One region of the Halomonas sediminis genome, then DNA from elsewhere that is predicted to be linked to it. Evidence: predicted binding sites of a transcription regulator. Region 1 holds the regulator's gene; each other region holds the start of a gene.
What was found. Region 1 encodes FNR, which switches genes on or off when oxygen is low (the NO sensors DNR and NnrR bind a similar motif). Its sites were predicted from a motif close to TTGATNTANATCAA; they were not measured.

Region 1 (2,270 bases):
TCGTCGCGGCTTCTGAGCCAGACAAAGGTGCCAATGAAAAACGCGCCTTCAACAAGCTGCAAAAGCGCCTGCGGCGTCAGGTAGGCAATGCCATTATTGACTATGACATGATCCAGGAAGGGGATCGCGTCATGGTATGTCTTAGTGGCGGAAAGGATAGCTACACTCTGCTGGAAATATTGCGCAACCTGCAGCGCAATGCACCGGTTGATTTTTCCTTGATAGCAGTCAATCTTGATCAGAAACAACCCGGTTTTCCCGAGCATATCTTGCCAGCCTATCTCGACAATCTAGGTGTCGAGTATCATATTCTCGAGCAAGATACGTATTCGGTGGTCAAGGAAAAAACCCCTGAAGGCAAAACCACCTGCGCGCTGTGTTCGCGGCTGCGTAGAGGGTCTTTGTATGGCTTTGCCGAAGAAATCAAGGCCACCAAAATTGCTTTGGGGCATCACCGAGAAGATATACTGGAGACCTTGTTTCTTAATCTTTTTTTCGGTGGAACGCTCAAGGCCATGCCGCCTAAGCTGCTCTCTGATGACGGAAAAAATATTGTGATTCGGCCGCTTTCGTATTGCAAGGAAGCCGATATCGCCGAGTTTTCCCGACAAATGGCTTTCCCGATCATTCCCTGCAATCTATGTGGTTCCCAGCCCAACATGCAGCGTCAGTTGGCCAAAGAGATGCTGGCGGAATGGGACAAGAAATACCCTGGCCGACTGGAGAGCATGTTCAAGGCGGTCACCAATGTGGCACCGTCTCAGTTGGCCGATCGTGAGCTGTTCGATTTTATCGGGCTGGAAGCCAAGCAGGCTGACCTGATGGCCAGCCGCATTCAGGCAGTCAAGGTGAGTTGAGCTCTTGCTCTTCTTCCTCGGATAAGGCAATCAGCGCAGGCATATCGAGAACATTGACCTCCCTTCCGGAAACCGACACCACCTTCTGGCTTTGAAAGCGACTCAAGATGCGACTGACGGTTTCCACTGCCAGTCCCAGGTAGTTACCAATATCCGCTCGGGACATGGAAAGCCGAAAGCTATAGGGCGAATAGCCCCTGCGGCGAAACCGCTCGGATAACGTTATCAAGAAGCTTGCCAGGCGTTGGTCTGCCGTCTTGCGTGAAAGTAGGCGCATCATGCGCCGATCCTCACGTAACTCCTTGCTCATGCTGCGGTAAAGCTGTCCGCGTAATTCAGGGAGTTGCTCGGAAAGAAGATCCAGACGGTCGAAAGGAATTTCACAAACGGTAGTCGTTTCCAGCGCAATGATGCTGCCGGGATAGGTTGCTTCGTTGATGCCATCAAGACCCACCAACTCACTGGGGAGGTAAAAGTTGGTCAATTGATCGCTACCATTACCTTCCGTGGTGACTTGCTTGAGACTGCCGGAACGCACAGCAAACACGCTGGTGAAGACATCCCCTTGGCGAAATAGGGGCTCACCTTTCTTGAGCGGTGCGCGACGACGAATAATCGAGTCGAACTGATCCATGTGTTCAAGCTCAAGCGCCAAGGGGAGGCAAAGTGAGCTCAAACTGCATGTCTGACAGTGAGCTTCGTTCAGTATGGCTCTATGACGGCCCATGATGTCCGGCATGAGTTCCTCCCTCAAATAGGTGGCAAGGACCATTATGAGGAATTAAGCGCCGGCAGCAAGTGTTGTCGAAAAAGTTCCTTAAAAAAACGGTTTTTAAAAAATCGCTTGGGCTGGTGAATGAGCATCGAAAGCCATGACTAGGCGGCCGAGCAGTAATCGCCCTTGGGCAGTAGCCACCAATCTATTACCGGTTCGCTGAATCAAGCCGGCTCGTTCGGCGCCTTCCAGCTTGGTCAAGGCATCTGCAAGATAGCGCGGTGCGTCGATGCTCCATCGTCTACTGATTTCATCAAGGTCGAGCGCCATGTCACACAACATGCATTCGATGACATGCCGGCGAATTTGGTCGTCTTGTGTCAGGCGAATGCCGCGTTTTATAGCCAAGTGACCCTTATCCAAAGCTTGTTCATAGCTTGCCGGCTTAGTGGGGTTCTGGGCATAGATATTATCCACACAACTTACAGCGGAAACTCCTAAGCCCACCAAATCATATTGGGTGTGGCTGGAGTAGCTCTTGAAATTTCGCTGTAGGGTGCCTTGCTGCTGAGCGATAGCCAGGTTGTCGTCCGGTCGGACGAAATGGTCTAGTCCAATAGGCACGTAACCGGCCTGGGTCAGCATGGTGATAGCGGTATGTAGAATCGCCGTTTTTTCTTCGGGGCACGGCAGGTCGT
Region 2 (2,270 bases), 850 kb from region 1:
AGACGAACTCAGTCTGGCGCGTGAAAACCGTACCCTGCAGCGCAATTTCCAGGGCTATTCCACGCATGCCGACTGTGATCTGATCGGCTTGGGTATCACCGCCATCGGTAAGGTAGGCGACACTTACAGCCAGAACGTCAAGGAGGCCGCTCAGTATCAACACCGACTGGAAAGCGGACGTTTACCGGTGATGCGTGGTTATCGCCTCAACGACGACGATCGCTTGCGTCGTGATGTGATCAACGCCCTGATGTGCCATGGCCGGGTCGAGTTTGAAGATATAGAAGCGCGTTATGGGGTGACGTTTGGCGAGACCTTCGCTGATGCCTTGGCGCATCTGGAAGAAATGCAGCGTGATGAACTGTTGACCATCCATGCCGATGCCATCGAAGTGCTGCCCGCCGGACGCCTGATGATGCGTAATGTGGCGATGGCCTTCGATGCTTACCTCAAGCCCCAGGAAGGGCGATTTTCACGCACAGTGTGAATCTTGGAAAAGGCGGCCAATCGCTTGACTCCTTGGGCGTAGCGGGCAAGGCGCTACCCTTTTAAAAGCACGGGTAGCGCCTTTGTCATTTCCATTGGGTCATGAAGGTGACGTACAGAACGGATTACTCCGCACGTTCGAACAGCAAGTTGTTTTCCAGGTGAATATGCTGCATCAAATCCTCACGGAACTCGCTTATCGCGGTGTAGAGCGCGCGCCAAGTGGTGCAGGCTCCTTTAGGTGGCCTTGATGCATGTCAGTGCGAAGAATCATGGCAGCGCCTAGGATGAGCAGCACGGAGTTTCCTGTTGATGTGTTTGCCCCGGAGTGTTTGTCATGTCATTGCTGCCTTTTCCTGTTCCCATGCCGTCTTCTTCACTGCCCCTTCCACCGGCCCCTAGCCGGCTGATTCGCCTTCTCGATCCTCGGGTTCCCTTTGCTATCAAGCGGTGTCTCATCGAACCCCTACTCAACCGTACCTTTGCCGCGCCCCTCGAAGAGGGCGAGTTCGATGCGCTGGAGGGGCGTCGTATCACCCTGGCGATCGACGATGTAGGGGTAGCGCTAAACCTGACGCTCGAGGCTCAGCATCTGGTACTGTGTCATGAGATAGGAGAGGCGACTATCCGAGGAGGCTGGCGGGAATTTCTGTGTCTTGCCACTCGCCGTGAAGATCCAGACAGCCTTTTTTTTCAGCGTCGCTTACTGATTGAGGGGGATACCGAGTTGGGTCTGATGCTCAAGAATTTACTGGATGGCTGTGAAGAAGGCCTCGCCCAAGGACGCTTGGGCGAGGTATTGATGGGGCTGGAGCGTCTGGCGCGCAGAGATTGAGACGGTCGTAAAAATCCTCCTGAAAATTGAATACTTCACTGCCTCAGCTCGAGACGCTCGAAATACGGGGTTAGACGTTTGACCAGGGCCGTCAGCATCGAAATGGGCGGAGCGTTGAGAACCGCTTGGCAATAGGCAGGGGCAATACACTGGTCGGTGCGAGCCACCTGAAGTGCATAACGACGCACACCACAGTCGGCAAGTGTCAACGCCAGGCGTTCCACCTCGGCAAGCGTGAAATCCTTCCAGTGCACCGTGGTGCGACATTCGAAGTCGATATCGCCGTCGAGCAGCGCTACGAGACTATGGCTATGGCGTTGCCAGATGCCAGGGCGACCACATATCCGGTCGAAATCCTGTCCACGCCCCTTCACATCAAGGCCGACCCAGTCCAGCTGTGGCAACAGCCGGGCCAGGTGTTCAGGATAGAGGCCGGCAGTATGCAGGCCAACCTTGAAGCCCATTGCCTTTACCTCCTGAATCGCGCCAGTCAGACCATTATGCAACGTCGGCTCTCCTCCACTGAACACTACCGCTTCGAGTAGGCCGCGGCGGCTGGCCAAGAATTGTTTCACTTCCTGCCATTCGTGGGGCTTGCCGCGTCTCGGGTCTACCATCTGGGGGTTGTGACAGTAGCCGCAACGTAGCGGGCAACCTTGCAGAAATACCACGCAAGCCAAGTGGTTGGGGTAGTCCAATGTGGTCATGGGCGTCAGGCCGGCAATCGGCAGGTGAATCGTGCCGGCTAAGGTGTCGTGTTGTGCTTGGCACATAGGACGCTCCTTGTTTCAGCCAGCTTGGGTGCGGCTGTTGTCCATGCCGGGGCGGCCGTACCAGTAGCCATCACACATCTCGGCGTCTACCAGCGCCAGTGGATCCGGTGCCGGAAGCTTACCGTGGCGGGCCTGATCGAAGGCTTTGACTACCTCAGCCATGCCTGTGGCACGTG
Region 3 (2,270 bases), 1.3 Mb from region 1:
CGGTCAAAGTTCTCCTTGGTTGACGGCAACATCGACACTGGCACTGAAACCTTACGGTCATGTGACAGGCTCTCAACTGCTTTAGCCAGTGTCGCTTCCCTGACACTTATCCGATCCGCCTCCTTTGATTTTGAGATGGGATTCAAGGCATATTTCTGACTCCATTCAAGCATGAGTGGCTTTTTCCGACTTTGCCACATGGCGTTTAAACGCAGCGTACCTTGGCTCATGGATTTAGCTGACAACTTTCAGGCTCGGGGAATCATCGCCTCCGATCAACGTTTCGTTTACGGATATGTTTCCTATACTTCCGTTATATCTTTAATGCAGCTGAGAGCCATTGAGTCGTTGGGCAAGAAATAGTGGAGACGCAAGTGGGTTATCAGACTGGAGAAAATGCTTTTCAAGGGAGCGTCATATGCAACAAATGGAACAGGAGGAAAAAAGCTTGGCCTCACGGGGTTCCATTCCGGTAGTGATGACATTGTTGATACTCAATGCCCTCAGTTTTCTGGCGCTGTTGAACGCCCCCTATCTGGGAATGCAGTATCTGGCGTTATGGCCCTTGGGGGCGGAAGTGAGCGCTCAATTACCGCCGGAGTTGGCAGCGGGTGAATTCCGTCCCTGGCAGCTGGTTACCTATGCCTTTCTGCACGGCGGCCTGTTCCACCTGTTTATCAACATGTTCGTGTTGTGGATGTTCGGTGGGCCGATAGAGCGAGTCTGGGGTTCGTTGAAATTCGCTGTCTTTTACGGTTTCTGTATTGTCGGGGCCGGGGTGGTACAGGTGCTGCTATCTTCCGTTGGTGCGATACCCCCGGCACCCTCCGTGGGGGCTTCGGGCGGGGTGTTCGCCATCTTGCTGGCGTTCGGCATGAAGTTTCCCAACCAGATAGTGGTGCTGCTTATCCCGCCGATTCCCATGAAGGCGAAATACTTCGTGGTGTTTTTGGGGATACTCGAGCTGATGGCCGGGGTGTTCGGCACTCAACAGGGGGTGGCCAATTTCGCTCACCTGGCCGGCATGCTGTTCGGGCTGATCTTTATCGTGTTGTTCGATCGCCAAAGGCGTGATTAGTTATCCAACCGACGAGGTGGCCACTTATTGATGTGCAGCCAAGTTTATTTATATTAAATACTTAGAGCAATTTATGCTTTTGCGTACGATTTTAATTTCCCTCCCCTTGATAACCCTTCGAATGTTTCCGACACTGATATAGCAGGTGCTTTACCCCATGGATATTGACAAAAAAGGAGGTGTTAAAAAATGGATACGCACAAGCTTTCCCCATGGAACTGGCTCAGGAACGAAGGAAGCGATACTGGGTCAGGTTCCACTCCTGCGAAATCCAGCGGTGGCGAGGTCTCGCCGTTGCTGGGTATTCATCAGGAGCTTGATCGCTGGATGGACAGGGTGATGGGCCAGTTCGGCATGCCATCGACCGTCGCCGGAGAAGCCCCAAGCCTGCTGCGTCCCAGCGTGGATATCGCTGAACGTGACAAGGAATACGTGATCAGCGTTGAAGTGCCGGGTGTCGAAGAAAAGGACATCAAGCTGAACCTTGAAGATGACCAGTTGATCATCGAAGGTGAAAAGCGTCAGGAGGAAAAGTCTGAGGAAAAACGGTATCAACGCATCGAGCGTTCCTACGGTAGTTTTCGCCGGATGCTGAATCTTCCCGCGGATGCCCGAAAGGAAGATATCCAGGCCTCTTTCAACAACGGTGTGCTCACCGTGACCGTTCCCCGCGATGCCGAGGCGGCACCGAAACGTCAGGAAATACCTATCAAGCACTGAACACATTTTTTAGGCACCTCGGTAGGAGGTGCCTATCTTGTTGCAGTCGACCGTTAGTGAAGAAGGAACTGAACATGAACGATGAGCGCGAAGTGCGTCAACAACTCGAAGACGAGGCGAAGGGTAAGAAGTATAAAGACGAAGTGATGCTGGGTACCCAGATGGAAGGCACTATCGATGATCACCTCGATCGGGGTGTCATCCTTACCCCGGCCCAGCACGCCGGTATGATCATACGAGATAATCTCAATTCCTCGGTTTCTGTGGATGCACAAACGAAAGCGGGAACCGCTGGCTTCGAAGCTGGGGAGGCAGGTCTGGACCCCGCCTATTTCGGTCCTTTCCTCGATGAACAGCAGCGACAACGTTTTGTCGAAAAGTACCTGGTCGGAGAAGAAAACCGTGCAGCCGATATCCAGGGAGAACGGGAAGAATAGTCGTGTCTGGGCCAGTGAGATGAGAAAGGCATTCA

Region 2: a site for FNR is predicted at 734-747, ahead of ubiT (ubiquinone anaerobic biosynthesis accessory factor UbiT). Genes of this name have one in related genera too.
Region 3: a site for FNR is predicted at 1,106-1,119, ahead of LG290_RS03725 (Hsp20/alpha crystallin family protein). Genes of this name have one in related genera too.

Annotation. Positions count from the first base shown of each region.
Region 1 is NZ_CP085246.1:2,924,237-2,926,506, reverse strand. Features, by position in the region: gene ttcA (tRNA 2-thiocytidine(32) synthetase TtcA) at 1-857, shown strand, start outside; gene fnr (fumarate/nitrate reduction transcriptional regulator Fnr) at 844-1,596, opposite strand; gene hemN (oxygen-independent coproporphyrinogen III oxidase) at 1,690-2,270, opposite strand, start outside.
Region 2 is NZ_CP085246.1:276,499-278,768, forward strand. Features, by position in the region: gene hemN (oxygen-independent coproporphyrinogen III oxidase) at 1-487, shown strand, start outside; gene ubiT (ubiquinone anaerobic biosynthesis accessory factor UbiT) at 824-1,321, shown strand; gene LG290_RS01430 (anaerobic ribonucleoside-triphosphate reductase activating protein) at 1,357-2,094, opposite strand; gene LG290_RS01435 (U32 family peptidase) at 2,110-2,270, opposite strand, start outside.
Region 3 is NZ_CP085246.1:771,335-773,604, forward strand. Features, by position in the region: gene LG290_RS03720 (rhomboid family intramembrane serine protease) at 419-1,078, shown strand; gene LG290_RS03725 (Hsp20/alpha crystallin family protein) at 1,268-1,798, shown strand; gene LG290_RS03730 (hypothetical protein) at 1,873-2,235, shown strand.